Regions from separate parts of the Streptomyces sp. NBC_01092 genome, predicted to be linked through region 3. Evidence: riboswitches for the same ligand, from Rfam matches in the RefSeq annotation. Region 3 holds a riboswitch; each other region holds the start of a gene.

Region 1 (9,607 bases), 2.4 Mb from region 3:
CCCGCCAGATAGCTTCGGCCAGCAAGGCCGGCACGGACTGCGGGTCGTGCGTACGCCAGATTCAGACGCTCCTGGGCAGGGGTGCGTGCCCCCGCCGTGAGCTGGCCGAGCAGGGCAAGCAGGTCCTCGCCCGGCTGAAGGACGCTGCCTAGCTCGGCTGCTCGATCTGCTGCGCGATGTAGAGCGCCTCACCGAGCTTCTCGATGAGCTCCAGCTGTGTGTCCAGGTAGTCGATGTGGTGCTCCTCGTCCTCGAGGATCGACTCGAAGATGTTCGCGGACGTGATGTCGCCCTTGTTACGCATCACCTCGATGCCGCGCTTGAGGCGGTCGATCGCCTCGACCTCGACCTGCCGGTCGGCCTGGAACATCTCGGTCACCGTCTGGCCGACCCGGACGTGGAACAGCCGCTGGTAGTTGGGCAGGCCGTCCAGCATGAGGATGCGCTCGGTGAGCTTGTCCGCGTGCTTCATCTCATCGATGGACTCTTCACGCGTGTACTTGGCGAGCTTGGTCCAGCCTTTGTTGTCCTGGATCCGGTAGTGCAGCCAGTACTGGTTGATCGCGGTGAGCTCGCCGGTCAGCTGCTCGTTCAGGAATTCGAGGACCTCGGGGTCGCCCTGCATCGCAGAGGCTCCTTCCAAGCGGGGGAACTGGCAGGTTGCGCCGCATGATTGCACCGGCGACAAAGATCGTCCAGTAAGTCTTCACTTAGTAAGTAAGTGCATGCTTAGTCCTGTTTGAAGGCAATTGTCGAGGGTGGGGTCAGGTGCACTGCTTCAGGTCTGTCAGGATGGAGTCATGGGTCAGCCGGTGGAGAGCGAAAGCGGAGCAGCAGCACACTCCGAGCTCCCGCCGGGGCAGCGCGTGCAGCGCGGCTGGCCGGTCACGCACTACGGCCCGGTCCCGAAGTTCCGGCCCGAACGCTGGGAGTTCAGGGTGTTCGGGGCCACCGCCGACGGCGAGAAGCACTGCTGGAACCACGAGGAGTTCGCGGCCCTGCCGTACACGACCGTCGTGGCCGATCTGCACTGCGTCACGAAGTTCAGCATGCTCGGTGCCGAGTGGGGCGGCATCCCGGCGCGGGCGATCCTGGAGATCGCCCCGCCCGCACCTGCCGTCACTCATGTGATGGTCTGGGCGGAGTACGGCTTCAGCTCCAACCTCCGCCTCGCCGACTTCGCCTCCGAGCGCACGATCTTCGCCACCCACAAGGACGGCGAACTGCTCACGGCGGAGCACGGATTCCCCCTCCGTCTGGTCGTCCCCCATCTGTACGCCTGGAAGGGGCCCAAGTGGGTCCGTGGCGTGGAGTACATGACCGCCGACCGCCGCGGCTTCTGGGAGGAGCGCGGCTACCACAACGTCGGTGACCCGTGGCAGGAACAGCGCTACTCCTACCAGGAGGAGCCCGGGGACGGCCCCGAGCTCTGACTCCTGGTCCATTCGCTGGGCGTCAGTGGTACTGGTGCACCACCGCGTGCCCCTTGCCGCGGCCGATCATCCACTTGTTGACCGGTGTGGTGAGGATGAAGGCGACGGCCAGCGCGATCGCCAGCACCCACCAGAACAGCGGGTCGGCGAGCCCGGCGTCCATGGCGCCCGGCCACAGCACGATCACGCCGTTGTCGACCAGCTCCATCACGGCGATGGACAGGGTGTCCGCCGCCAGTGCCACCTTGAGCGCGGTCCGCAGGTCGACGCCCGCCTTCAGGACGCCGCGCAGGGTGAGCGCGTAACCGAAGAAGAAGGCCAGGACGATCGCCAGGATCAGCGTCGGCACGTTGCCCCAGCCGAGCGCGGTGCCGATCACCATGCCCAGTACCTCGCCGATGGCACAGCCGGTGAGGCAGTGCAGGGTGGCCTGGACGGCCATCGTCCAGCTGCCGGCGGCGACCGCCTGCTGATGGTGATCGTGTGCCGTGTGTGCTTCGTGCTGCATCACTGCCCCCAATGTCAGGTCACGGTTCCTGCACCGAGCAAGAACCGTATACCCCCCTGGGGTATTCCGTAACGGGCTATGCGTCGCGAAGTTTCTTCAGTCGCTCCACGTCCGCCGCGTGCCCTTCCTTCCCGCCGGGCGTCTCGATGATCAGCGGTACGCCCTCGGTGGCCGGGTGCGTCATCAGCGCCCGGAACGGGTCCTCGCCGATGTGACCTGCGCCGATGTTCTCGTGGCGGTCCTTGTGGGCGCCGACGACGTCCTTGGAGTCATTGGCGTGGATCAGCTTCAGCCGGCCCTCGCCGACGGTGTCCACCAGCAGGTCGAGGGTCTGGTGCATGCCGGACGGGCCGGTCAGGTCGTGGCCGGCGGCGAAGATGTGGCAGGTGTCCAGGCACACGCCCAGCTTCGGATGGGCGTCCAGCGCCTCGAAGTACGGCCCGAAGTCCCAGGTGCGCGAGCACAGCGAGGAGCCCTGACCCGCCGTCGACTCCAGCAGCAGGAACGGGTCGTCGTCGTGGGTCAGCTCGTCCAGCAGCGGAAGCATGTGCTCCCGTACCTGCTTCAGGGCCACCGAACGCTCCCGGCCGCCGGTCGCGCTGCCCGTGTGCACGACGACGCCGAGCGCGCCGATCTCCCGCCCGCGGCGCAGTGAGTGCCGCAGCGACTCCACCGACTTCTCCACGGTCGCCTCGGTGTGCGAGCCGAAGTTGATCAGGTACGGGGCATGGACGTACGCCGGGATCGACTCGGCCTCGCACACCGCGCGGAAGTCCTCGTCCTGCCGCGGGTTCCCGGCGGGCGTGGCCCAGCCGCGCGGGTTGGCGACGAAGACCTGGACGGTCTCGGCCCTGAGGTCATGGGCGTAGGCGAGCCCGACGGAACTGAGGCCGCCGGCCACGGGGACATGGCCACCCACGGGGTTGCGGGACGGGCCCGTAAGGGCGGTGCCGGACTGCTGACTTCTCACCCGTTCAGGGTGTCATGCGGTCCGGACCGCCCGATCACCGGCCGGTGTCGCCCTCGTCGCCATGGATCAACGGATGGTGATCGTGATCGTCGACCCCTTGGGTGCCGTCTCCCCGCCGTCGACGGACTGCTTCTTGACCGTGTCGCCGAAGATCCCGAGCAGGCCGCGGTCCTCGTCGACCTCGAAGCCGGCGGCCTCCAACGCGGCCGTGGCGTCGTCGACGCTGTCGCCGACCACGTCCGGGACCTCGATCATCTCGGGGCCCTTGGACAGCGTCAGCGTCACCGTGTCGCCCTCGGCGGCCTGCTTGCCCTCCGCCGGGGACTGCTGGGCGACCTGCCCGGCGTCGAACTCGGAGTTGACCCGCGCGGGGGCGATCTTCACCTTCAGGCCGGCCTCCTCCAGCTCGGCCCTGGCGTCGGCCGGGTCCTCGCCGGTGACGTCGGGGACGTCCACCGGGCTGCCCTTGCTGACGAACAGCTTGATCGCGGAGCCGGAGCGGACCTCGGTGCCGGTCCCGGGTTCCGTGGAGAGCACGGAGCCCCTCGTGACGTCGTCGTTGAACTCCCGGGTCACCATGCCCGGTTGGAGGCCGCTCTCCTTCAGCTCGGCCCTCGCCTTGGCCAGCGGGTAGCCCTCGACGTCCGGCACCTTCACCGTCTCCGGGCCGGCCGAGATGACCAGCTTCACGGAGTCGTTGTGCCGTATGCGGGCGCCCGTGTCCGGGTCCGTGCTGATGACGGTGCCGCGCTTGACGGTGTCGCTGTAGGCGCGCTCCACCTTGCCGACCTCGAGCCCGGCTTCCTCCAGCCGGTCCCGGGCCTGCGCCTCGGTCTTGGACAGCAGCGGCGGGACCTGGGTGAACTGGCCGGAGTTGATGTACCAGATGCCGACGCCGAGGCCGAGGGCCAGCAGGACGGCGGCGACGATCACCATCGGGCCGCGGGGCGCGCGCCGGGTGCGCGAGCGGTGCCCGGGCGGCGGAGGCGGCGGGGTCTGAAGCCGGCTGGTCCGGTTGAAGACGGCCTCCGGCTCGTCCCCGTTCACCGGCAGCGGCCGCGATGGGGGTCCCCCCGCGCGAGCGGAGCCGAGCGTGGGGGAGTTCAGCGCGCGCGGGATCACGCTCGTACGGTCGTCGGTGTTGCTGTGCTCCGCCGAGAGCGCCTGCGGAGGCACCGCGTCCAGCTGGTCCGCGCTCAGCGCGGCGCGCGTCTCGCGGGCCTGCGCGAGCAGCGCCACGGCGTCGTGCGGGCGGATCTGCGGGGAGCGCGCGGTCGCCGCCGCGACCAGCTCGTCGAGCTCGTACGCCAGCCCCGGCGCGATCGCCGAGGGCGGCGGGACGTCCTCGTGCAGGTGCTTGTAGAGCACCACGGCGGGGGAGTCCCCGTCGTGCGGCTTCTCGCCGGTGAGCATCTCGTACAGGACGACACCGCACGCGTACACGTCGACGCGGGCGTCGGCGGTGCCGGGCTGCTCTATCTGCTCGGGGGCGAGATAGGAGACGGTGCCGAGCACGGCGCCGGTGGTGCTGGTCACGGTGTCCACGGACCGCACGAGCCCGAAGTCGGCGACCTTGACCCGGCCGTCGTCCCCTATCAACACGTTCTCGGGCTTCATGTCCCGGTGCACGAACCCGGCGCGGTGCGCGGCGCCGAGCGCGGCGAGCACCGGCTCCAGGATGTCCAGGGCGGCCCGGGGCTGGAGCGCCCCGCGCTCGCGCAGCACGTCACGCAGGGTGCAGCCGGCGACGTACTCCATGGCCAGATAGACGTACGACCCGTCGGTGCCCTGGTCGAAGACCTGCACCACGTTCGGGTGCGCCAGACGGGCGACGGACTTCGCCTCTCGGATGAACCGGTCGACGAACGACCCGTCCACCGCCAGCGCGGGGTGCATCACCTTGAGCGCGAGCACGCGGTCCAGGCGGGTGTCCAGGGCCCGGTAGACCGTGGCCATCCCGCCGACGGCGATCCGCGCGTCCACGCGATACCGGCCGTCGAGCACCTGCCCGACCAGAGGGTCCTGAAGGGTCGTATCCACGCAGGCGAGTGTACGAGCCGACACCGACAGCCCCGCCCGTTCGGGCGTGATCGGAGCGGGACTGGAGCCGACCTGTGACGGACGCCTCACTGGCCGAATGCCTTCGTCGAACATGCGTTCAGAACGCGGGCCGTTCCGGATCCAGCCGCGCCATGCCCTCCGCGGGGGACGACGCCTCCGCGAAGTGCCGCCGGGGGATCCGCCCCGCCCGGTACGCCAGCCGCCCCGCCTCCACCGCGTGCCGCATCGCGTCGGCCATCAGCACCGGCTCCTGCGCCCGCGTCACGGCCGAGGCGAGCATCACGCCCGCGCACCCCAGCTCCATCGCGAGCGCCGCGTCCGAGGCCGTACCGGCGCCCGCGTCCAGGATCACCGGCACGCGCGCGTGCTCCACGATCAGCTGGAAGTTGTGCGGATTGCGGATGCCGAGGCCCGACCCGATGGGGGAGCCGAGCGGCATGATCGCGGCGCAGCCGGCGTCCTCCAGTTTCCGTGCCAGCACGGGGTCGTCGTTCGTGTACGGCAGCACCGTGAAACCGTCGTCCACCAGCGTCTCCGCCGCGTCCAGCAGCTCGATCGGATCCGGCAGCAGCGTCCGCTCGTCGGCGATGACCTCCAGCTTGATCAGATCCGTGCCGAGCGCCTCACGCGCGAGGCGGGCCGTCAGCACGGCCTCTCCCGCCGTGAAGCACCCTGCCGTGTTCGGCAGCACCCGGATCCCGAGCTTCTCCAGCACGGACAGCACCGAGCCGTGCACCGACGGGTTCACCCGTCGCATCGCGACCGTCGTCAGCTCCGTCCCGGAGGCCACCAGCGCCCGCTCCAGCACATCCAGGCTGGGCGCTCCGCCCGTGCCCATGATCAGCCGGGACGTGAAGGACGTACCGTCGATGACAAAGGGATCGTCGGCCATGGTTCAGCCTCCTTGGACGGCGGTGAGGACCTCGACGCGGTCTCCCTCGGAGAGGGGCGTCGACGGCCACTGCGTGCGCGGGACGACGGTTTCGTTGAGGGCGGCGGCCACTCCGGAGGGCGCCGCGGTGACGGACCGGACGAGCGTGTCGAGAGCCGTGCCGGGCTCGACGCGCCGACGCTCGCCGTTGACCGAGATGGTGACCTGGACGCTCATGCGGGCTGCTCCGTGAGTGCGGCGGGAGTGAAGCGCCTGGGCGTGAACGCGCGCGCCTCGTCGGGAAGTTCACCGGTGGCCAGGACGTGCGCCATGGCGTCCCCGGTGACCGGCGTGAGCAGCACGCCGTTGCGGTAGTGCCCGGTGGCCAGCGACAGCCCCGCCAGCTCGGTCGGGCCGAGCAGCGGGGCGTTGTCGGGGGAGCCGGGGCGCAGACCGGCCCGGGTCTCCGTGAGCGGCAGTTCGGTGATGCCCGGCACCAACTCGTGGGCGTCGCGCAGCAACTCGTACACCCCGCCCGCGGTCACCGTCGTGTCCCAGCCCAGCTCCTCGCTCGTCGCCCCGACGACCAGCTCCCCGCTCTCGCGCGGCACCAGGTACACCTGGCTGCCGCGCACCACGGCCCGCACGGTCCGGCTCAGGAACGGCGCGTATCTCTTCGGCACGGTCAGCCGCAGCACCTGCCCCTTCACGGGGCGCACGGGCGGCAGTACGTCGTCGGGAAGGCCCGCCAGCCGCCCGCTGAGGCTGCCGGCCGCGAGGACCACCTGGTCCGCGGCCAGCACGGCGGCGTCCGTCGTGGTGACACCGGCGACCCGGTCCCGTACGACGTCGACGCGCTCGGCCCAGCCGCGGTGGAAGACCACGCCCGCCCGCTCGCACGCGACCAGCAGGGCCCCGGCCAGCCGGCGCGGGTCGATCTGGTGGTCGCCGTCCACCCGCAGCCCGCCGCGCACGCCCGGCGCGAGCATCGGCTCCAGGCGCCGGCACTCCCGCCCCGACAGCCACTCGGAGTCCAGCCCCGACTGGCGCTGCAGGGCGTGCAGTTCGCGCAGATGGGCGCGGTCGTCGGCGTCCATCGCGACGGCGAGGGTGCCGCACTGGCGGTAGCCGAGGTCATGGCCGGTCAGTTCGGTGAGCTCGGCCGCGAAGGCCGGGTAGCGGCGGGCCGAGGCGAGGTTCAGACCCAGCAGGGTCTGCTCGCCGTAGTGCAGTTCCGTGACGGCGGCCAGCATGCCGGCGGCCACCTGGGCGGCGCCGCCGCCCGGCTCGGGATCCACGACGGCCGTCGTGAACCCGCGCTGCGCGGCCCGCCACGCCGTGACCAGGCCGATGATTCCGCCCCCGATGACGAGGACGTCTGACGTTCGCGTACGCGACATGGGCGTCCAGCCCCTCCCTTCGCCGGCATGACCCGGATCAGGTTCGTACGGTCGGAGGCCGCCAGCCTCCCTCTCAGCCCGGTGCGTCCGGGCTCCCGCGAGTGCTCTACGTTGGCCACCCTAGCCCGCCGCCGTAAGTCTCAGTAAGGGAGCCTCACCCCATGGCCCGCTCGCTCGACGGTCTCGTCCTGGCCCCCGTCGCCGACCAGGCCCCAGGTCAGGTGGGTACCCGCACCCGGTTCACGTACCACGAGAAGGACGGCGAGATCTGGGCCGAGTACGCCGGCGGAGACGTCGTGCGCGGGCATCTCGTGGGCACCCGGGACGGCGACCGGCTGGACTTCCGGTACGTGCAGCTGAAGCGGGACGGGACGACGTCCTCGGGCCACTGCGTGTCGAGCGTGGTCGAGCTCGCCGACGGGCGGGTGCGGCTGGAGGAGACCTGGGAGTGGGAGTCGCAGACGGGCAGCGGCACCAGCGTTGTGGAGCAGGTCACCGAGCACGACTCCTGACTGACTGATTGTCAGTTGTCTATGGTGATCAGGTGAGCGAGCAGACGACGCAGTCGCAGCGGTCAGTGGTCGTCGCCGGCGCCGGCATGGCCGGCGTACAGACGGCGGTCGCCCTTCGGGAACAGGGCTTCACCGGCACCGTCGTCCTGATCGGCGCCGAACCCCACCAGCCGTACGACCGGCCGCCCCTGTCCAAGGCGGTGCTGCTCGGCAAGGCCGAGGGCTCCGCCTTCGACGTCGACTTCGAGTCGCTCGGCATCGACCTGCGGCTGGGCCGCGAGGTGCTGGGCGTGCGCGTCGCCGACCGTGAACTGGACACCGAGACCGGGCCCGTCCCGTACGACGTCCTCGTGCTCGCCACCGGCGCCGAACCGATCCGGCTGCCGGGCGCCGAGGGCGTTCCCGGCGTGCATCTGCTGCGCACCCTGGACGACGCCGAGCGGCTGCGGCCGGTGCTCGCCCGCCAGCACGACATCGTCGTCGTCGGGGCCGGCTGGATCGGCGCCGAGTTCGCCACGGCCGCGCGCGAGGCGGGCTGCGCGGTGACGGTCGTGGAGGCCGCCGACCGCCCGCTCGCGGGGGCGCTGCCGGCGGAGGTGACCGCGCCGATGACCGCCTGGTACGAGGACAGCGGGACGGTGCTGCGCACGCACGCGCGCGTGGAGCGCGTCGAACCCGGCGAGGTGATCCTCGACGACGGCACGCGGCTGCGCGCGGGCGCCGTGGTGGTCGGCATCGGGGCCCGCCCCGCCACGGCCTGGCTGGCCGGCTCGGGCGTCGAGCTCGGCGCGTACGGCGAAGTCGTGGCCGACGACCGGCTGCGCACGTCCGTGCCCGACGTCTATGCGGTCGGCGACTGCGCCTCCTTCCCCTCGGGGCGCTACGGCGAGCGTCTGCTGGTCCACCACTGGGACAACGCCCTGCAGGGCCCGCGCACGGTTGCCGCCAACATCCTCGGCCAGACCTCCGCGGTCTACGACCCCGTGCCGTACTTCTGGTCCGAGCAGTTCGGCCGCTTCGTCCAGTACGCCGGCCACCACGCCGCCGCCGACACGACCCTGTGGCGCGGCGACCCGTCCGGCCCGGCCTGGACGGTCTGCTGGCTGCGGGGTGAGCGCCTCGTCGCCCTGTTGGCGGTGGGCCGGCCGAGGGACCTCGCGCAAGGGCGGCGGCTGATCGAGTCGGGCACGCTCATGAACGCGGAGCTGCTGACGGACCCGGCGAGGCCGCTGAAGGCGGCGACGGCGTAGCGCGTCGCGGTGACGCCCCTCCCAGGTGGACCGGCCTGACTTCCGACTGTCAGTGGCAGATGGCAGGCTTGTTCCGTGACCGAGATTGACACAAAGATCGATGCTCTCGTCCCCGCCTGGCTCACCCTGCCCGACATCGCAGAGATGCTCGATGTCGAGGTGACCCGCGTCCGGCAGCTGGTCAAGGACGGCCAGCTCATCGCCGTACGCCGTGGTGAGAACCGCGCACTGCACGTCCCCGCCGCCTTCATCGACGGGGCCGAGCAGAAGGTCGTCAAGGGCCTGACCGGGACCCTGACGCTGCTGCGGGACGACGGCTTCACGGACGAAGAGATGCTGGAGTGGCTCTTCACTCCCGACGAGAGCCTGCCCGGCACCCCCGCGCAGGCCCTCAGCGAGAACCGCGGCACGGAGGTGAAGCGCCGCGCCCAGGCGCTCGCCGTCTGATCCGAAACAAGCGAATCCGAATACCGTCCGGCGTACGGGCCGGGGCTCCGGGCCACGGCCGCGGGTGACCGCGGTCGCGGCCGGGGGCCGGATCCGGCTGTCCGGGGGCGGGAAGACCTGTCCGTGTCCGTACCGATGTCCGGCACCGGCTACCG
Region 2 (9,607 bases), 2.1 Mb from region 3:
CCGGTCGTCGCCATCCTCGACACCAACTGTGACCCCGACGAGGTCGACTACAAGATCCCGGGCAACGACGACGCGATCCGCTCCGTCACCCTGCTCACCCGTGTGATCGCCGACGCCGTCGCCGAGGGACTCATCTCCCGCTCCGGCGTCGCCACCGGCGACAAGGGTGACAAGGGTGCGGGCGAGCCGCTCGCCGCGTGGGAGCGCGACCTGCTCGAGGGCGAGAAGAAGGCTGAGGAGGCCCCGGCCGCCGCCGAGGCCCCCGCGGAGGCTCCGGCTGAGGCCGCTGTCGAGGCTCCGGCTGAGGCCGCTGTCGAGGCTCCGGCTGAGGCCGCTGTCGAGGCTCCGGCTGAGGCTCCGGCCGCCGAGGGCGAGCAGGCCTGACACCGTCAGCGTCAGGGGTGACGGCGGGAGCGGTGACATGAAGTCCGCTCCCGCCGTTCACCCGTAGGTCGACGAGAGGTCAGCGGTCCCCGACTACATGGGGGCCGTAGACCCCGTAGATCTTCGATCTTCCAGACTTCGAGAAAGATTCACAGACTCATGGCGAACTACACCGCCGCTGACGTCAAGAAGCTCCGTGAGCTCACCGGCGCCGGCATGATGGACTGCAAGAAGGCGCTGGACGAGGCCGAGGGCAACGTCGAGAAGGCCGTCGAGGCGCTCCGCATCAAGGGCCAGAAGGGCGTCGCCAAGCGCGAGGGCCGCTCCGCCGAGAACGGCGCCGTGGTCTCGATCATCGCTGACGACAACTCCTCCGGTGTCCTCGTCGAGCTGAAGTGCGAGACGGACTTCGTCGCCAAGGGTGACAAGTTCCAGGCCGTCGCCACCGCGATCGCCGAGCACGTCGCGAAGACCTCCCCGGCCGACATCGAGGCTCTGCTCGCCTCCGAGATCGAGGCCGGCAAGACCGTCCAGGCGTTCGTGGACGAGGCCAACGCCAACCTGGGCGAGAAGATCGTCCTGGACCGCTTCGCGCAGTACACCGACGGCTTCGTGCTCGCGTACATGCACCGCACGATGCCCGACCTGCCCCCGCAGATCGGTGTCCTCGTCGAGCTGGACAAGCCGAACGCCGAGATCGCCAAGGGCGTCGCCCAGCACATCGCCGCCTTCGCGCCGAAGTACCTCTCCAAGGAGGACGTGCCGGCCGAGGTCGTCGAGTCCGAGCGTCGCGTCGCCGAGGAGACCACCCGCGCCGAGGGCAAGCCCGAGGCCGCCCTGCCGAAGATCGTCGAGGGTCGCCTCAACGGCTTCTTCAAGGACGCCACGCTGCTCGGTCAGCCGTACGCGCTCGACAACAAGAAGTCCGTCCAGAAGGTTCTGGACGAGGCCGGTGTCACCCTGAAGCGCTTCACGCGCATCAAGGTCGGCATCTGAGTCCGTGCCGCGATCGGCGCCTCGCACCGATAGGGTCGAGGGCAGTCGTTGGCGGACGCCGTCATCGCGTACGCGCGCGTGACGGACGACAGCAGATCTGACGAGGAGGCCATTGCCGCGCATGGGATGCGAAACACACCCCAACCGGCAGTGGCCTTCTTCGTATGTGCATCACGTAACAAAGGCGGGATCTCGATGACCACCAAGCCCCAGAAGAGCGACGACGGCAAAGTACGCGGCCGGTACATGCTGAAGCTGTCCGGAGAGGCCTTCTCCGGCGGCGGGGGCCTCGGCGTCGACCCGGACGTGGTGCACAAGATCGCCCGCGAGATCGCGGCCGTCGTGCGCGACGGCGCGCAGGTGGCGGTCGTCATCGGCGGGGGCAACTTCTTCCGCGGCGCCGAACTCCAGCAGCGCGGCATGGACCGGGCCCGCTCCGACTACATGGGCATGCTCGGCACCGTGATGAACTGCCTCGCCCTCCAGGACTTCCTGGAGAAGGAGGGGATCGACTCGCGGGTGCAGACCGCGATCACCATGGGGCAGGTCGCCGAGCCCTACATCCCGCTGCGTGCCGTACGGCATCTGGAGAAGGGCCGCGTGGTCATCTTCGGCGCCGGTATGGGCATGCCGTACTTCTCCACCGACACCACCGCCGCACAGCGCGCCCTGGAGATCGACGCCGAGGCGCTGCTGATGGGCAAGAACGGTGTCGACGGGGTCTATGACTCCGACCCCAAGACCAACCCGGACGCCGTCAAGTTCGACTCCCTCGGCTACGGCGAGGTCATCACGCGCGACCTCAAGGTCGCCGACGCCACGGCGATCACGCTGTGCCGCGACAACAAGCTCCCGATCCTCGTCTTCGAGCTTCTTACGGAGGGCAATATCGCCCGCGCCGTCAAGGGTGAGAAGATCGGCACGCTTGTGGGTGAGCAGGGCGGTCGGGGCTGACGCTCCGACAACTCCGACAACGAACCCGTCCGGGGGACGGACGGGGCGGACCCTGACCGGGGGATGGACAATGTCCTGCCGGTCGGGAACCGTGCAGGAAGAAGACGCGACGCAGCCGGCCGCCGCCCCACCGAGGAACCGCAGCCGGGCCTTACTCAAGACACGCAGGAGCAAGTGGTGATCGAAGAGACCCTCCTCGAGGCCGAGGAGAAGATGGAGAAGGCCGTCGTGGTCGCCAAGGAGGACTTCGCTGCGATTCGCACCGGCCGTGCGCACCCGGCGATGTTCAACAAGATCGTGGCCGACTACTACGGCGCGCCGACGCCGATCAACCAGCTGGCTTCGTTCTCCGTGCCGGAGCCGCGCATGGCGGTCGTGACCCCGTTCGACAAGAGCGCGCTGCGCAACATCGAGCAGGCGATCCGCGACTCCGACCTCGGCGTCAACCCGAGCAACGACGGCAACATCATCCGGGTGGTGTTCCCCGAACTCACCGAGGAGCGCCGCCGCGACTACATCAAGGTCGCCAAGGGCAAGGGCGAGGACGCCAAGGTGTCCATCCGCTCCGTGCGCCGCAAGGCCAAGGAGGCCATCGACAAGGCGATCAAGGACGGCGACATCGGCGAGGACGAGGGCCGCCGCGCGGAGAAGGATCTCGAAGACACCACGCACAAGTACGTCGCTCAGGTGGACGAGCTCCTCAAGCACAAGGAAGCCGAGCTGCTCGAGGTCTGATGAACGACTCTTCCTGGGGGGCGCCGCCACAAGCCGGCCAGGCCGGACAGGCCGGGGCGCAGGCTGGGCATGCCGGGTACTGGGGGGCCACCGCGCGTGGACCTGTCCAGGGGGCTGCCCCGGCGGGTCCCGCGTACGATGCGCCTGAGGCGCAGCACACTCGCCCCATGCCCATCGTGCCCGACGTACCCGCGTATGGCGGAGACCAGGATGACGACCGGGGGGCCGCTCGGCTGAGCGGCCCCTTGTTCCACACCCGACCGCCGCAGGCGCGGCCTCATGACACGCCGCAGGCGCGGCCCTTCGAGGCGGCGTCGCAGAATCCGGAGCCCATGCCCGACGCCCCGCCGCCGGCGCCCCAGCCGCAGAAGAAGAGCGCGGGGCGCGACCTGGGTGCGGCCATAGGGGTCGGTGTCGGTCTTGGCGTGGTGATCGTCGCGTCGCTGTTCGTCGTCAAGGCCGTGTTCGTGGGTGTCGTCGCGGTCGCCGTCGTCGTGGGCCTGTGGGAGCTGACCAAGCGGCTCGACGAGCGCAAGGGCATCAAGGCGCCGCTCGTCCCGCTCGCGCTGGGCGGCGCGGCCATGGTGGTCGCCGGGTACGTCCGGGGTGCCGAGGGTGCCTGGGTGGCGATGGCGCTGACCGCGCTGGCCGTGCTGGTCTGGCGGTTCACGGAGCCGCCGGAGGGCTACCTCAGGGATGTCACCGCGGGCGTCTTCGCGGCGTTCTACGTGCCGTTCCTGGCGACGTTCGTCGCGATGATGCTGACGGCCGACGACGGCCCGTGGCGCGTCCTGACGTTCCTGCTCCTGACGGTCGTCAGCGACACCGGCGCGTACGCGGTCGGCTGGCGCTTCGGCAAGCACAAGCTCGCTCCGCGCATCAGCCCCGGCAAGACCCGCGAGGGCCTGCTCGGCGCGGTGAGCTTCGCGATGGTGGCGGGCGCGCTGTGCATGGAGTTCCTGATCGACGACGGCACGTGGTGGCAGGGCCTGCTCCTGGGCCTCGCGGTCGCTGCCAGCGCCACGCTGGGCGACCTCGGCGAGTCGATGATCAAGCGGGACCTCGGCATCAAGGACATGGGCACGCTGCTGCCGGGGCACGGCGGGATCATGGACCGGCTGGACTCGCTGCTGCCCACGGCGCCGGTGGTGTGGCTGTTGCTGGTGCTGTTCGTGGGGTCCGGCTGACGGTCACCTCCGGCCGACCGTATGCGTACGGCTGACGGTTCAGTGGCATCCGAGGAGCCCCGAGGAGCCCCCGCTCTCGCCGAGCGGGGGCTCCTCGCCGTCTCGGCACATGGCGCGATGGTGTCCCGGAGCCTGCGGTGGGACCATTCCCCTGTACGCCCGTAATGGGGCCTCTCTAAGGGGGTCGTCATGACCGCCATCCGAGAAATCATCGACGTCGACCGGACCCCGGCCGATGTCTACGCGTACATCACCGACCCCTCTCACCTGCCGGAATGGCAGTTGAGTGCCGTCTCGGCCGAGTCGCTCGACGAGGGTCCGATCCACACCGGTTCCCGGGTCCGGGTCACCCGGCGCATCGGCAGCCGTGAGATGCCGATGACGGTGCGGTTCGACGCGCTCGACCCTCCGTACAGCTGGGACCTGCACGGGATCGACGGCCCCGTCAGGGCCCGCACGCACGGTCGGATCGAGCCGCTCGACGACGGGCGGCGCTCCCGTGTGACGATCGACATCGACTTCGAGGGGCACGGCCTCGGCAAGGTCCTGGTCCCCCTCGTCGTCCGCCCCCAGGTCCGCAAGGAACTGCCGCGCGACGAGCAACTCCTCAAGAACCGGCTGGAAGGCACGTCGGCCTAGACCTTGCAGTCCGCGTTGCAGTCCTCGATGGCCTGGTTGACGCTCGCTGACGGCCCTGCTGGCAGCCTGCGTTCCTCGGCCCCGGACCATCGGAGTTGATCTGCGACACTGGTTGAGCCATGCCTAAGCCCGGAGAACTCACATTCGTCGCCCCCCGCGGAGCCAAGAAGCCGCCGCGGCATCTTGCCGATCTCACGCCCGGTGAGCGTAAGGACGCTGTCGCTGCGATCGGGGAGAAACCCTTTCGTGCCAAGCAGCTCTCGCAGCACTACTTCGCTCGGTACGCGCACGACCCGGAGCAGTGGACCGACATCCCTGCCGGGTCGCGGGACAAGCTGCGCGAGGAGCTGTTTCCGGAGCTCATGACCGTCGTGCGGCATCTGTCGACGGACCAGGGCGACACGCGTAAGACGCTGTGGCGGCTGTTCGACGGGACGCTCGTCGAGTCGGTGCTGATGCGGTACCCGGACCGGGTGACCATGTGCATCAGCTCGCAGGCCGGGTGCGGAATGAACTGTCCCTTCTGCGCCACGGGACAGGCGGGGCTCGATCGCAATCTGTCCACCGCCGAGATCGTGCACCAGATCGTGGACGGGATGCGGGCGCTCCGGGACGGGGACGTGCCGGGAGGACCTGCTCGGCTGTCCAACATCGTCTTCATGGGGATGGGGGAGCCGCTCGCCAACTACAACCGGGTTGTGGGGTCGATCAGGCGGCTCACCGATCCCGAGCCCGACGGGCTGGGGCTGTCGCAGCGCGGGATCACCGTCTCGACCGTCGGGCTCGTCCCGGCCATCCACCGGTTCGCCGACGAGGGCTTCAAGTGCCGGCTCGCGATCTCCCTGCACGCGCCCGACGACGAGCTGCGCGACACCCTCGTGCCCGTGAACACGCGGTGGAAGGTGCGCGAGGTGCTGGATGCCGGCTTCGAGTACGTCGAGAAGAGCGGCCGTCGACTGTCCATCGAGTACGCCCTCATCCGGGACATCAACGACCAGGCCTGGCGTGGTGACCGGCTCGGGCGGCTGCTCAAGGGCAAGCCGGTGCATGTCAACCTGATTCCGCTGAATCCGACTCCGGGCTCGAAGTGGACCGCTTCCCGCCCCGAGGACGAGAAGGCGTTCGTCGAGGCCATCGCCGCCCATGGTGTGCCGGTGACCATTCGGGACACCCGTGGTCAGGAGATCGACGGGGCCTGCGGTCAGCTCGCGGCCACCGAGCGGTAATCTGAGCGCGTACACCCGTACGTACATCTTCATATTCCGACAGGGGAGCGCCACAGCGCTGAGAGTGCGGCAACCGGGCCGCAGACCCTCTGAACCTTGCCCAGGTCATTCTGGGTAGGAAGTTCGGTCATCACTCAAGCTGTTGCGCCCTGCCCGGGAGCCGATGAGAGGGCTCCCGGGCAGGGCCGCGTCTCTTCCTGGTCAACCCCAGGAGGAATCAAGTGAGCATCACCAAGAAGGCCACGGTCTTCGCCGTCGGGCTCGGACTCGTCACGCTGTCCGCGTGCGGGTCGTCCGACTCGGGGAGCGACAACCCCGAATCCAAGAGCAACACGGTGACCCTCGTCAGCCACAACTCGTGGGCCGTCTCGAAGGGCGTCCTCGCCGCGTTCGAGAAGCAGTCCGGCTACAAGGTCAAGGTCCTGGAGGACGGCGACGCCGGGCAGGCCGTCAACAAGGCGATCCTGACCAAGGACAACCCCCAGGGTGACGTCTTCTTCGGCGTCGACAACACCCTGCTCTCGCGCGCGCTCGACAACGATCTGTTCCAGTCGTACGAGGCCAAGGGCTCCGACCTGATCCTGCCCGAGTTCCGGGTGGACGAGGACAAGCACCGGGTCACTCCCGTCGACACCGGCGACATCTGCGTCAACTACGACAAGGCGTACTTCAGCGAGCACAAGCTGGCCCCGCCGACGACGTACGACGATCTGATCAAGCCCGCGTACAAGGACCTCCTCGTCACCGAGAACGCCTCCACCTCTTCGCCGGGACTGGGATTCCTCCTGGGGACCGCCGCGAAGTACGGCGACGACGGCTGGCAGGACTACTGGAAGAAGCTCAAGGCCAACGGCGTGAAGGTCGTCGACGGCTGGGAGCAGGCCTACAACGAGGAGTTCTCCGGTTCCGCCGGCGGCAAGAAGGCCAAGGCCGACCGCCCGCTCGTCGTGTCGTACGCCTCCTCGCCGCCCGCCGAGGTGATCTACGCCGATCCGAAGCCGACCAGCGCCCCGACGGGCGTCGCGGCCGGCACCTGCTTCCGGCAGGTCGAGTACGCGGGCCTGCTGAACAACGCCAAGAACACCGAGGGCGGCAAGGCGCTGCTCGACTTCCTGCTCACCAAGACGTTCCAGGACGACATGCCGCTGAACATGTTCGTCTACCCGGTGCGGGAGGCCGCCCAGGTCCCGCCGGAGTTCGTGAAGTACGGCCCGCGGGCCGAGAACCCCGAGACCCTGGACCCGGCGAAGATCGCCGACAACCGTGACGACTGGGTCAAGTCGTGGACCTCGCTCGTACTGAAGTAGCCCCGCCAAGGAGCCGTAAGGGGAACGCGGTGCGGCTCGGCCTCATCGCCGTGCCCGTCGCGTTCTTCGCGGTCTTCTTCGCCTACCCCGTCGCCGCGATCGTCGCGCGCGGACTCAAAGTCGACGGGGTGTGGCAGTTCGGGCGCCTGTGGGACGTGCTCGGGGGGTCCGACATCCGGCACGTCCTGTGGTTCACCACCTGGCAGGCGTTCGCCTCCACCGCGCTGACCCTGCTGATCGCACTGCCGGGCGCCTATGTCTTCGCCCGCTTCGACTTCCCCGGCAAGCAGGTCCTGCGGGCCGTCGTGACCGTCCCCTTCGTGCTGCCCACGGTCGTCGTCGGTACGGCGTTCCTCGCGCTCGTCGGCCGCGGCGGACTCCTCGACGAGCTGTGGGGCGTACGGCTCGACACCACCGTGTGGGCCATCCTGCTGGCGCACGTCTTCTTCAACTACGCCGTCGTCGTCCGCACGGTGGGAGGGCTCTGGGCGCAGCTCGACCCGCGGCAGGAGGAGGCCGCGCGGATGCTCGGGGCGTCGCCGCTGAAGGCCTGGCGGCAGGTCACGCTCCCGGCCCTCGGGCCCGCCGTGGCCGCCGCCGCGCTCATGGTCTTCCTGTTCACCTTCACCTCCTTCGGCGTGGTGCAGATCCTCGGCGGCCCGACCTTCTCCACCCTCGAAGTGGAGATCTACCGGCAGACCTCCGAGATCTTCGACCTGTCCACCGCCGCCGTGCTCACCATCGTCCAGCTCGTGGCGGTGGGCGCGATCCTCGCCGTGCACGCCTGGACGGTACGGCGGCGGGAGAGCGCCCTGCGTCTGGTGGACGCGTCGGTGACGGCGCGGCGGCCGCACGGGGCGGGGCAGTGGGCGCTGCTGGCCGGTGTCCTGGCCGTCATCGTCGTACTCCTGCTGCTGCCGCTGGGCGTGCTGGTGCAGCGGTCCCTTGACGCGCCCGACTTCGGCTACTACCGGGCGCTGACCAGCGCCGACGGCGGGGTCTTCCTCGTCGCGCCGATCGAGGCGATCGGCAATTCGCTGCAGTACGCCGTCGTCGCCACCCTCATCGCCGTGCTGATCGGGGGACTGGCGGCGGCGGCGCTGACCCGGCGGGACGCGGGCCGGTTCGTCCGGGGCTTCGACGCGCTGCTGATGCTGCCGCTCGGGGTGTCGGCGGTGACGGTCGGGTTCGGGTTCCTGATCGCCCTCGACGAGCCGCCGCTGGATCTGAGGAGTACCTGGATCCTCGTGCCCCTCGCCCAGGCGCTGGTCGGCGTCCCCTTCGTCGTACGGACCATGCTGCCCGTGCTGCGGGCGGTGGACCAGCGGCTGCGCGAGGCGGCGTCGGTGCTCGGGGCCTCGCCCTGGCGGGTCTGGCGCGAGGTCGATCTGCCGATGGTGCGCCGGGCGCTGCTGATCGCGGCCGGGTTCGCCTTCGCGGTGTCGCTGGGGGAGTTCGGCGCGACCGTGTTCATCGCGCGGCCCGACAACCCCACGCTGCCCGTCGCCGTCGCGCGGCTGCTGGGGCGGGCCGGCGAGCTCAACTACGGCCAGGCGATGGCCCTTTCGACGGTACTGATGGTGGTGTGCGCGGTGGCGCTGCTGGTGCTGGAGCGGCTGCGGACCGACCGGAGCGGGGAGTTCTAGATGCTGCTGAGCCTGGAAAGCGCGACCGTCCGCTTCGGCGGCCGGGCCGTGCTCGACGCCGTCGATCTCGATGTCACCGAGCACGAGATCGTGTGCGTGCTCGGGCCGAGCGGCAGCGGCAAGTCGACGCTGCTGCGGGCGGTGGCGGGGCTGCAACCCCTCGACGCCGGACGGGTGTCGCTCGACGGGCGGGACCAGGCGGGGGTGCCCGCGCACAAGCGGGGCGTCGGGCTGATGTTCCAGGACCATCAGCTGTTCCCGCAGCGGGACGTGGGCGGCAACGTGGCCTTCGGGGCGCGGATGCACGGCGCGTCGAAGGGCGAACAGGCCGAGCGGGTACGGGAGTTGCTCGACCTGGTCGGTCTGCCGGGGGCGGCCGGGCGCGCCGTCGCCTCCCTCTCCGGCGGTGAGCAGCAGAGGGTCGCGCTGGCCCGCGCGCTCGCGCCCCGGCCGCGGCTGCTGATGCTGGACGAGCCGCTGGGGCAGCTCGACCGCTCGCTGCGGGAGCGGCTCGTCGTCGAACTCCGTGAGCT
Region 3 (9,607 bases):
GGTGCGAACGTGTCGGCCAGGACCCGGTGTACGAGGCGTACCCGGCGCACGACCCGTGCGCGGGCGCCGTCGCCGCCGACCGGCTGCTCGCCCGACCCGACCGCCCCGACGCGGTCTACGGCCTGTTCGACCCGAACGGCACCGACCTGCTCGCCGCCGCCCGCCGCTACGGCATGCGTGTACCGGACGACCTGCTTCTGGTGTGTTGCAGCGAGTCCACGGTGTACGCCAACACCGAGCCGCCCGTCACCACGCTCTCGCTCAAGCCGCGCCGCATCGGCACGGCGGTGGTCCAGCTCCTCATCGACGCCATCGAGGGGGTCGACTCGGACCAGCCGGTCGAGCAGGTGATACCGACGGAGCTGATCGTGCGTACCTCGTCCCAGCGACGCCCACCGCGCACGACGGTCAGCCCGCCCCGGTCGCCCGAGGATCGGTAAACGCCCCCCGAAGCACGGTACGGGCAGGTCGGGGGGCCGGGCCGAGCCCGGTCGTCGAGTGGTCGAAGACCTGCCCAATCGGGGCGAAAGCCGCGGTGAACAGGAGTCCTGCTCCGATTCACCACCCCTGGGTCATCACATGGCGCGATCGGCATTCCTATGATGGGCCCACGACACCCGCGGGCCGCTGCGACCAGGCAGTCCGATGCGGTGCAGATGCGGCGCGATGGTGGAGGGGTCTGATGACTCAGGGGGCCGGTCAGGGACCCGAGGTGGAGCGGACGGCGACGTTGCGCGACTTCCGGGTGCCCGCGTATGTCCACGAGACCGGTCCGTACGGCCAGAGCACACACCCGGGCGAGGTCGCCCCGCCCGTGGTCGCCCCGCCCGTCGACGAGGCCTATCCCGAGGGGTACACGCCCACGCAGCGCGACCTGCCGGTGATCAACCGCGGCGACACTGTTCAGGTCCACGTCGACCCCGCCTCCCTGCCGGTGCAGCAGTCGACGAGCGGCCCCGGTCCGCTCTTCGTCGTCGGCGACGTGCACGGCTATCTCGACGAGCTGGTGGCCGCCCTCCAGGAGAAGGGCCTGATCGACTCGGCGGGGAACTGGTGCGCGGGCACCGCACGGCTGTGGTTCCTCGGCGACTTCACCGACCGCGGCCCGGACGGCATCGGCGTCGTCGACCTCGTGATGCGGCTGTCCGCCGAGTCCGCGGCGGCCGGCGGCTACTGCAAGGCCCTCATGGGCAACCACGAGCTGCTGCTGCTCGGCGCCAAGCGCTTCGGCGACACCCCCGTCAACTCCGGCGCGGGCACCGCCACCTTCCAGGCGGCCTGGCTGCTCAACGGCGGCCAGAAGACCGACATGGACCGCCTCCAGGACCACCATCTGCAGTGGATGTCCCGGCTGGACGCCATGGAAGAGGTCGACGGGCATCTGCTCGTGCACTCGGACACCACCGCCTATCTCGACTACGGCGACTCGATCGAAGCGGTCAACGACACCGTCCGCGAAACGCTCACGCGCAATGACGCCGACGAGGTCTGGGACCTCTTCCGCAAGTTCACCAAGCGGTTCTCCTTCCGCGACGAGGGCGGCCCGGACCACGTGCGCTCGCTGCTCGATACGTACGGCGGCACCCGCATCGTTCACGGCCACAGCCCCATTCCGTATCTGCTGGGCGACGTCGGCTCCGAGGACGGCGAGGACAGCACCGGGCCCCTGGTCGAGGGACCGCACGTCTACGCCGAAGGGCTCGCCATCGCGATGGACGGCGGCGTGACCATGGCCGGAAAGCTGCTGGTCCAGCAACTTCCCCTGGATATCTGAACGTTCACCGGGCAGACGTCCCCCCATCACGCAGGGATGGAGGACGGCGCAGGCCAGGGCCCAATTTTGGCAAACCCCCTGTCACCGTGTGCCGTCACCGCTCTACCATCGGCTTATCCGTAGCAGGCTCCCCTCCGTTTCTGCCCGACGGCTCGTTGGCATGCGAGCCCCAAGCCCTACGGAGCATCGGGGGATGCACATGAACAGCGTTCCGCAGCACCTGCACAGCGAGGACCGCCAGGAGTACGAGCGGATCCTCGACGAGGCGCTGCGCTCCGCACCACACCGCCCGGAACTGGCCGCTGTGGGACAGCGGCTCAACCCCGAACAGCTGCGCACCATGGCGCTGAACGCCACCGCACTCATCACGGCGGCCGCGGCGACCGAGTACCAGCACTACGTGAAGGTCCGCGAGGAACTGCGCCAACCGGCGCCGTCCACCCCGTCGTCCGCCCGCCAGGCCGACTCCGCCGAGTCGGGCACAGGGGCGATGGGGCTCGCCACCACCATGGGCGAGGTCGCCGAGACGGCGGGCCCCGGCGTCGTCGCCGTGGTCGCCGTCCTGGCACCCGTCCTCGCCGGCACCGCCGCGGCGATCTTCCTGCTCGTCGGCTACATCCTGAAGATGTTCAACCCCGAGCCGGCGTTCGCCCAGACGATGCTGACCACCGGTTGGGTGTTCGGCGCCATCGCGGCGGCCGCGATCCTGGTCGCCGCCGTCGGACTCCTCCTCACCGCGCTGCGCAACCGACCGGCCTTCGATTCCGGGCCGTACGGCGAACTGAGCGAAGAGGTGGCCCGGGCCAGGGAAGTCTGGCGCGAAGCCCTGCTGGAGCGCGGTGTCCTGCCTTTCCTACGGGAGGCACTCACCGACCCCGGCACGGCGGCGGCCCTGCACCGCACGGCACCGACGACACCGGCCGGCCGCATCCCGAACCTCGGCTACGACCGCCCGGGTTTCAGCAGCCCGGACGACGGCGCCTCCCGGGGCTCGCGGCCGAGCTTCAGCAGCCCGGACTACACGAGCCCGGACTTCGGAGGGCCGGAACACCAGCCGGAGTAGCCCCTCGGCTTGCGCCCCCGCCGTGAGAAGGCGCCCATCAGGGGACCCTCCTCCTCGACGGAACCCCGGGGATGCCTCCTCGGGGAGGCGCAAGCCGAACATCGGGGCAGCACGCCCAACAGCCTGGCCATGAGCCCGACAGCAGGGCAGCACTCCGGACACCGGGGCATGAGGCCCTGGGTCAGGACGCCGACGTCAGTCCGCGATCGGCAGGTACACCCGGTTACCCGCCGCGGCGAACTCCTGAGACTTCTGAGCCATTCCCTCCTCGATCTCCGCCCGGGATCCGCCATGGGTGCGGCGGATGTCCTGGGAGATCTTCATCGAGCAGAACTTCGGCCCGCACATGGAGCAGAAGTGGGCCGTCTTGGCCGGCTCGGCCGGAAGGGTCTCGTCGTGGAACTCCCGTGCCGTGTCCGGGTCCAGGGCTAGGTTGAACTGGTCCTCCCACCGGAACTCGAAGCGGGCGTCGGACAGTGCGTCGTCCCACTCCTGCGCACCGGGGTGTCCCTTGGCGAGATCGGCGGCGTGGGCGGCGATCTTGTAGGTGATGACGCCGGTCTTGACGTCGTCACGGTTGGGCAGGCCCAGGTGCTCCTTGGGCGTGACGTAGCAAAGCATGGCCGTGCCCCACCAGGCGATCATCGCGGCACCGATGCCAGAAGTGATGTGGTCGTACGCCGGCGCGACGTCCGTGGTCAGCGGGCCGAGCGTATAGAACGGAGCTTCATCGCAGATCTCCTGCTGAAGGTCGATGTTCTCCTTGATCTTGTGCATCGGGACGTGTCCCGGGCCCTCGATCATGGTCTGTACGTTGAAACGCTTCGCGATCCGGTTGAGTTCCCCGAGCGTCCTCAACTCCGCGAACTGCGCCTCGTCGTTGGCGTCCGCGATCGAGCCGGGCCGAAGGCCGTCGCCCAGCGAGTACGTGACGTCGTACGCCGCGAGGATCTCGCAGAGCTCCTCGAAGTTCTCGTACAGGAAGCTCTCCTTGTGGTGCGCCAGGCACCACGCCGCCATGATCGAGCCGCCGCGCGAGACGATGCCGGTCTTGCGGTTGGCCGTCAGCGGGACGTACGGCAGACGCACGCCGGCGTGGACGGTCATGTAGTCCACGCCCTGTTCGGCCTGCTCGATGACCGTGTCCTTGTAGATCTCCCAGGTCAGCTCCTCGGCGCGGCCGTCGACCTTCTCCAGCGCCTGATAGAGCGGCACCGTGCCGATGGGCACGGGGGAGTTGCGCAGCACCCACTCGCGGGTGGTGTGGATGTTGCGGCCGGTCGACAGGTCCATGACCGTGTCGGCGCCCCAGCGGGTCGCCCAGGTCATCTTCTCGACCTCCTCCTCGATGGAGGAGGTGACCGCGGAGTTGCCGATGTTGGCGTTGACCTTCACCAGGAACCGCTTGCCGATGATCATCGGCTCGATCTCCGGGTGGTTGACGTTGGCGGGCAGCACCGCCCGGCCCGCGGCGATCTCCTCGCGGACCACCTCGGGCGAGACGTTTTCCCGGATGGCCACGTACTCCATCTCGGGTGTGATCTCACCCCGGCGCGCGTAGGCGAGTTGCGTCACCGCCTGTCCGTCACGGCTGCGACGCGGCTGGCGCGGACGTCCGGGGAAGACCGCGTCGAGGTTGCGCAGGCCGCCGCGCGGAGAGGTGTGCTTGATCCCGTCGTCCTCGGGGCGGACGGGACGGCCCGCGTACTCCTCGGTGTCGCCGCGGGCGATGATCCAGTTCTCCCGCAGCGGGGCAAGCCCCCTGCGGACGTCGGTGTCGGCGAGCGGATCGGTGTACGGGCCTGAGGTGTCGTACAGCGTGACCGACTGCCCGTTGGTGAGGTGCACCTGGCGGACCGGCACCCGCAGGTCGGGGCGTGAGCCCTCGACATACGCCTTGTGCCAGCCGATGGACTTCCCGGCCTCCGTGGGGTTTTCGCCCTGAATGGACTGTTCGTCCTGGCTGGAGGCAGGCGTGCGCGCGTCCTTGATGGTCATGAGACCTACTCCCTACGCCGGCATTACCCGGTAACAGGTTCGGCGGTCGACGCAGCGTTATCCGTCTGCCGACGTTTCGTGTGAAACATCACTCGCGATGAGTGATGTTTCATGTGAAACATCGCTGGGACGGAGGTCAGCGCCCTCTCAGCCCGGTGCTCCGAGCTCCCGCGTGTACAAAGGTGTCTCCACGCTAGCGTCAATTCGGGCGCGGTGAACAGGGGGCCCCTGCCGTTCTTGCGATGATCGGTCGGTGACCTCGCCGCATGAGCCTCCGTACCCACCGCCCGAGCCGCCCCGCGGCCCGGGCTCCGGAAACGCCCCCGCGAGGGGCAACGGCCGTACGGGCGGCCGGGGTCCAGGCGTCCCCGGAGGCAGATACGACGGTGGATACGGCCCTGGCTCCACGGGCGGCCACGACGGTCGCACGGCTGAAACCGGCGGGTGGCCCGAGCACGGCACGCGCCCGGGTGGGATGCCGGAGCCCCGGGGCGGAGGCGGCGACTGGCATGAACCCGGCCCCCGGCCTGGCGGCATACACGAGCGCGGGAGCGGAGCCGGCGGTATGCACGGGAGCGGAGCCGGCGGCGGGCACGAGCGCGGACCTGGCTTCGGTGGTCCGCACGAGCACGGGCCCAGTTCCGGCGGCCCGAGCGGGCAGGGGCCCGGCCCGGGTGATCGGCCCGGTTCCGACGCCGGTGGTGGTCATGGTCACGGCCCCGGAGCCGGCGGCGGGCGGGGCGGTGGCGACGATGACGGGCATGGGCACGGACATGGGCATTCGCACAGTCACGCTCACGGTCCCGCGGCTCCCGTCTCCCAGCACCTGCGCAAGGTCATCGCGGCGGTTCTGATCCCGTTCGCCGCGGCGGTGGTGGTGGGGCTCGCGGTGCTGTGGCCGGGCGGTGCCCCGGGCCATGAGCGCACCGGTGTCGGCTTCGACCGGCAGACCCAGCAGGCCACGGTCACCAAGGTGGTCGAGCTGAGCTGCAAGGACGTCAACGCCTCGGGCGTTCCGCCGACCGGCGACACCTCCACCGCCGAGGGGTCCTCCGCGGCGCAACAGGAGAGCGGCACCTGCAAGAAGGCGACGATCCGCGTCGACACCGGCAAGGACAAGGGCCGTACGTTCACGGAGATCGTGCAGCCCGACCAGTCGCGGCAGTTGCACGAGGGCCAGGAAGTCGTGGTCGCCTACGAGCCCTCAGCCCCCAAGGACCTCCAGTACTCGGTCACCGATGTGAACCGGCGCGTGCCATTGGCCGTGCTCGCCGGCATCTTCGCAATCGCCGTCGTGGTCGTCGGGCGGCTGCGGGGCGTCATGGCGCTGATCTCGCTGGCCATCAGCTTCATGGTGCTCAACTTCTTCATCCTGCCCGCGATCCTGCAGGGCTCGAACCCGCTGGTCGTGGCAGTGGTGGGGTCGAGCGCGATCATGCTGATCGCCCTCTATCTGTGCCACGGCCTCTCTGCCCGTACCTCGGTCGCGGTACTCGGCACGCTGATCTCGCTGCTGCTGATCGGCATCCTCGGCTCGGTGTTCATCGACTGGGCCGCGCTCACCGGCAACACCGACGACAACACCGGCCTCATCCACGGGCTGTATCCGTCGATCGACATGAGCGGTCTGCTGCTGGCCGGCATCATCATCGGTTCGCTCGGTGTCCTCGACGATGTGACGGTCACCCAGACCTCCGCCGTCTGGGAGCTGCACGAGGCCAATCCCACGATGGGCTGGCGCGGGCTGTACCGGGCGGGCATCCGCATCGGGCGCGACCACATCGCCTCCGTTGTCAACACACTCGTCCTCGCCTACGCGGGCGCCGCGTTGCCGCTGTTGCTGCTCTTCTCGATCGCGCAGAGCGGCGTCGGCACGGTCGCCAACAGCGAGCTGGTCGCGGCGGAGATCGTGCGCACGCTGGTGGGCTCCATCGGCCTCGTGGCGTCGGTACCGGTCACCACCGCCCTCGCGGCCCTGGTGGTCTCGGCGGACCGGCCGGCGGCGAGCTCGGTGCCTGCCGGTGCCCAGCCGGCCCCGGCAGGCGCTCAGCCGGGTCCCACGGGCGCTCAGCCGGGGCAGGGGCGCGGCGGGCGGGGACGACGGCGGAAGCGGTGACGTGGGGGCGACTGCGGAAGCGGTGACGCGGGGACGGCGGCGGAAACGCTGACGCGGGGTGACTCGGAAGCCCGGGCAGGCGACCACAGCACGGCGGCCACGGCGGCGGCCAGCTGGGGCGGTCTGGCCGATGTCGGCGGCGTGCCGGCCGACTGGGCAAGCCTGGTCGGCGGTGGAGCCATGACGCCGTGGCAACAGCGGGTGGCTCTGCCGACAGCGGCGTAGATGCAGTGCCAACGGAGGCGTGGCAGCCGCACCGACAGAGGCGTGGAAGGCCGCGCCAACGGGAGGCAGCAGCCGTGCCAACAGAGACGCAGAAGCCGCCCCGACGACCGCCGTACGGCCGACCCGCCGACGGCTGAAGGGCGCCGAGCCGACGCGGCCGACTTCGCCCATCCGGCGGAGCGCGAAGTACACGCGGCGGCAAGGAAGCGCTCCCGCGCGCCCCTTGTGCGCCGCTGAAGCGTTACGCCACCCCCGCCCATGCCCGGCGTAACGCTTCAGCCGGCGCTCTGCTCTTCCGCGAGGATGCGGTCCAGGGCCTCGTCGAGATGGGCGTCGAAGTCGGCGAGTGCGCCCTCCTGGCCGAGCGGCACCAGCTTGTCGGTGCGGTCGAGGAAGGCCACGAGCGGCGCCACCGAGGACCGGAACAGCGCTTGGTCCGCACCGACCTGAAGCCGGATCAGAACGTCGCCCAGCGTCTCGGAACCGGCAGGTGAGACGCGTACATCACCCTCACCGCACGGCCTGCCCACCCCGTCCACCAGCAGCTCCCGACCGAAGGCCCAGGTCACCGGCGCATCACCGGGGAGGTGGAAGGTCAGCCGCACCGCGTAGGGATCACAGGTCTCGTAGCGCAGCTCCACCGGGATGCGGAAGGAGAGCTCCTCGGACACGAGAAAGCTCATCATGACCTCTGCCTGTACGGACTCTCGCATCGCCTACCCCGTCGGTTGCCTTCGACTGGCCGGGACCGGATCCCAGGCCTGGTGGAATCTTGCTGAACGTACACGAGAGATCACAAGGAGTGAGTTTTCAGATACTGATAGAGATCGCCAGTGACCCCAGGAGCCGCCCGACCTCCTCCTGGAGCTGCCGCGCCGCGGACAGCAGTCGGTCGTCCTGCTGGACGGGCAGCGAGATGGCCATCGTCGCGGCCGTGGTGCCCAGCGTGATCGGGATCGCCGCGCATACCGTGCCCAGCGCGTACTCCTGGCGCTCGGTCACCGGCTCCATCCGGCGGATCCGTTCGAGGCGCCGGAGCAGGGTGCGGCTGTCGCGGACCGTGTACGGGGTGATGGACTGCACGGGGTGGCGCTCGAGGTGGTCGCGCCGGGCGTCCTCGTCCAGCTGGGACAGCAGGCACTGACCGATGGCGTGGGCGTGCCCGGTCTCACGGAAGTCGGCCCATTCCTCGACCGCCGGATTGCCCGGGGTGTCGGAGACGCACACGACCTCGATCTCGCCGTCGCGGTACTGGGCGTAGTACACGGGGACACCGATGGCGTCACGGCATTGGGCGAGCGTGTCGGCGACCGTGCTGCGACGTTTCTGCTCGGCTCCGCTGCTGCTCAGCCGCACGGCAGCCTCACCGAGGAAGAACAGCCCTTTCTCGCGGCGCAGATAGCCCTCGTGCACCAGGGTGCGCAGGAGGTGGTACGCCGTGGGCAGTGCCAGGCCCGTTTCGCGGGCGAGTTGCTTGGCGGGGGCCCCGTACGCGTGCTCGGCGACGCATTCCAGCAGGCGCATCGCGCGCTGGACGGATCCGATCAGCGTCGCGGAGTTCGGCTGCTCGGCGGGTTCCGGAGAGGCCTGCCGCGGCACCTGGGGTACGGAGGAGCGCGGTCGGGCCAGGGGTGCGTGGGGTTCTGAGGTTGCGGTGTCTACCGTGGCCAAGGGTCACTCCCGAAGCGCGAGGGGGGCCGCCCGTGCTGGGGAAACACGGGTGGGGGTGTACGCCGCTCGCGGGGGGTCGTCCCCGCGTCGATTTCCGGACTCTATTGGTCAGCCACTGCCCGCCGACGCTCTGTCCGGGAAACTTCCCTCGCCCGAGGGAACCGGTGATTCCTGTTACCGCCCACCGGTCCCCACGGCCCTCACCAGTCGCTGCGCGACGAAGAGCTCGACATGAACTTCCGCACGACGTAGACCAGTCCACCGACCAGCGCCACGAAGACCAGCACCTTGAAGAGCAGTCCGATCACGAATCCGACGACGCTGGCTATCAGCCCGCCGAACACGACCAAGGCGATGACCGGCACCGCGATCCACTTCACCCACCACGGCAGTCCCGCGAAGATCTCACGCATCGCCCTCGTCCTTACCTCTCTGCCCGTCCTGTGCCGGGTCCCGATTGCTCGAATCTGCTGATGAATCTTCTGATTCCCTGCACTCGATGCTAGGACCGACAGGTGCCCGGCGGGGGCCTCGCAGCCCTTGTCCTCCCCTGATCGATCCCCTAGGGAACCCTGAGGCCAAAGGTCAGCTCTCGGGCGGAGAGAACATCACGAGCACCCGCAGGTCCTCGCTGATGTGGTGGAACTTGTGGGCGACGCCGGCCGGCACGTACACCACGCTGCCGCGCGCCACGTGTGTGGTCTCCATGCCGACGGTGATCTGGGCGCGGCCGCTCACAACGAAGTAGACCTCGTCCTGA

The links. A riboswitch is a leader RNA that binds a small molecule or an ion and turns the genes downstream of it on or off. The one in region 3 is predicted to bind thiamine pyrophosphate.
Region 1: another riboswitch for thiamine pyrophosphate. It lies ahead of thiO (glycine oxidase ThiO); the one in region 3 lies ahead of thiC (phosphomethylpyrimidine synthase ThiC).
Region 2: another riboswitch for thiamine pyrophosphate. It lies ahead of OG254_RS34610 (thiamine ABC transporter substrate binding subunit); the one in region 3 lies ahead of thiC (phosphomethylpyrimidine synthase ThiC).

What each region holds. Positions count from the first base shown of each region.
Region 1 is NZ_CP108659.1:3,041,059-3,050,665, reverse strand. It holds gene OG254_RS13640 (bacterioferritin-associated ferredoxin) at 1-152, shown strand, start outside; gene bfr (bacterioferritin) at 149-625, opposite strand; gene OG254_RS13630 (sulfite oxidase-like oxidoreductase) at 801-1,433, shown strand; gene OG254_RS13625 (DUF4396 domain-containing protein) at 1,456-1,941, opposite strand; gene OG254_RS13620 (deoxyribonuclease IV) at 2,018-2,911, opposite strand; gene pknB (Stk1 family PASTA domain-containing Ser/Thr kinase) at 2,978-4,951, opposite strand; gene OG254_RS13610 (thiazole synthase) at 5,070-5,864, opposite strand; gene thiS (sulfur carrier protein ThiS) at 5,868-6,080, opposite strand; gene thiO (glycine oxidase ThiO) at 6,077-7,243, opposite strand; TPP riboswitch at 7,241-7,352, opposite strand; gene OG254_RS13595 (hypothetical protein) at 7,405-7,755, shown strand; gene OG254_RS13590 (NAD(P)/FAD-dependent oxidoreductase) at 7,788-9,005, shown strand; gene OG254_RS13585 (Rv2175c family DNA-binding protein) at 9,081-9,452, shown strand.
Region 2 is NZ_CP108659.1:7,578,980-7,588,586, forward strand. It holds gene rpsB (30S ribosomal protein S2) at 1-384, shown strand, start outside; gene tsf (translation elongation factor Ts) at 544-1,380, shown strand; gene pyrH (UMP kinase) at 1,576-2,334, shown strand; gene frr (ribosome recycling factor) at 2,512-3,069, shown strand; gene OG254_RS34595 (phosphatidate cytidylyltransferase) at 3,069-4,256, shown strand; gene OG254_RS34600 (SRPBCC family protein) at 4,446-4,895, shown strand; gene rlmN (23S rRNA (adenine(2503)-C(2))-methyltransferase RlmN) at 5,015-6,121, shown strand; TPP riboswitch at 6,153-6,260, shown strand; gene OG254_RS34610 (thiamine ABC transporter substrate binding subunit) at 6,343-7,428, shown strand; gene OG254_RS34615 (ABC transporter permease) at 7,404-9,074, shown strand; gene OG254_RS34620 (ABC transporter ATP-binding protein) at 9,075-9,607, shown strand, end outside.
Region 3 is NZ_CP108659.1:5,431,833-5,441,439, forward strand. It holds gene OG254_RS24650 (LacI family DNA-binding transcriptional regulator) at 1-440, shown strand, start outside; gene OG254_RS24655 (metallophosphoesterase) at 683-1,774, shown strand; gene OG254_RS24660 (hypothetical protein) at 1,968-2,837, shown strand; gene thiC (phosphomethylpyrimidine synthase ThiC) at 3,033-4,835, opposite strand; TPP riboswitch at 4,828-5,017, opposite strand; gene OG254_RS24670 (YibE/F family protein) at 5,401-6,951, shown strand; gene OG254_RS24675 (SsgA family sporulation/cell division regulator) at 7,452-7,889, opposite strand; gene OG254_RS24680 (IclR family transcriptional regulator) at 7,987-8,724, opposite strand; gene OG254_RS24685 (DUF5326 family protein) at 9,048-9,260, opposite strand; gene OG254_RS24690 (cupin domain-containing protein) at 9,433-9,607, opposite strand, start outside.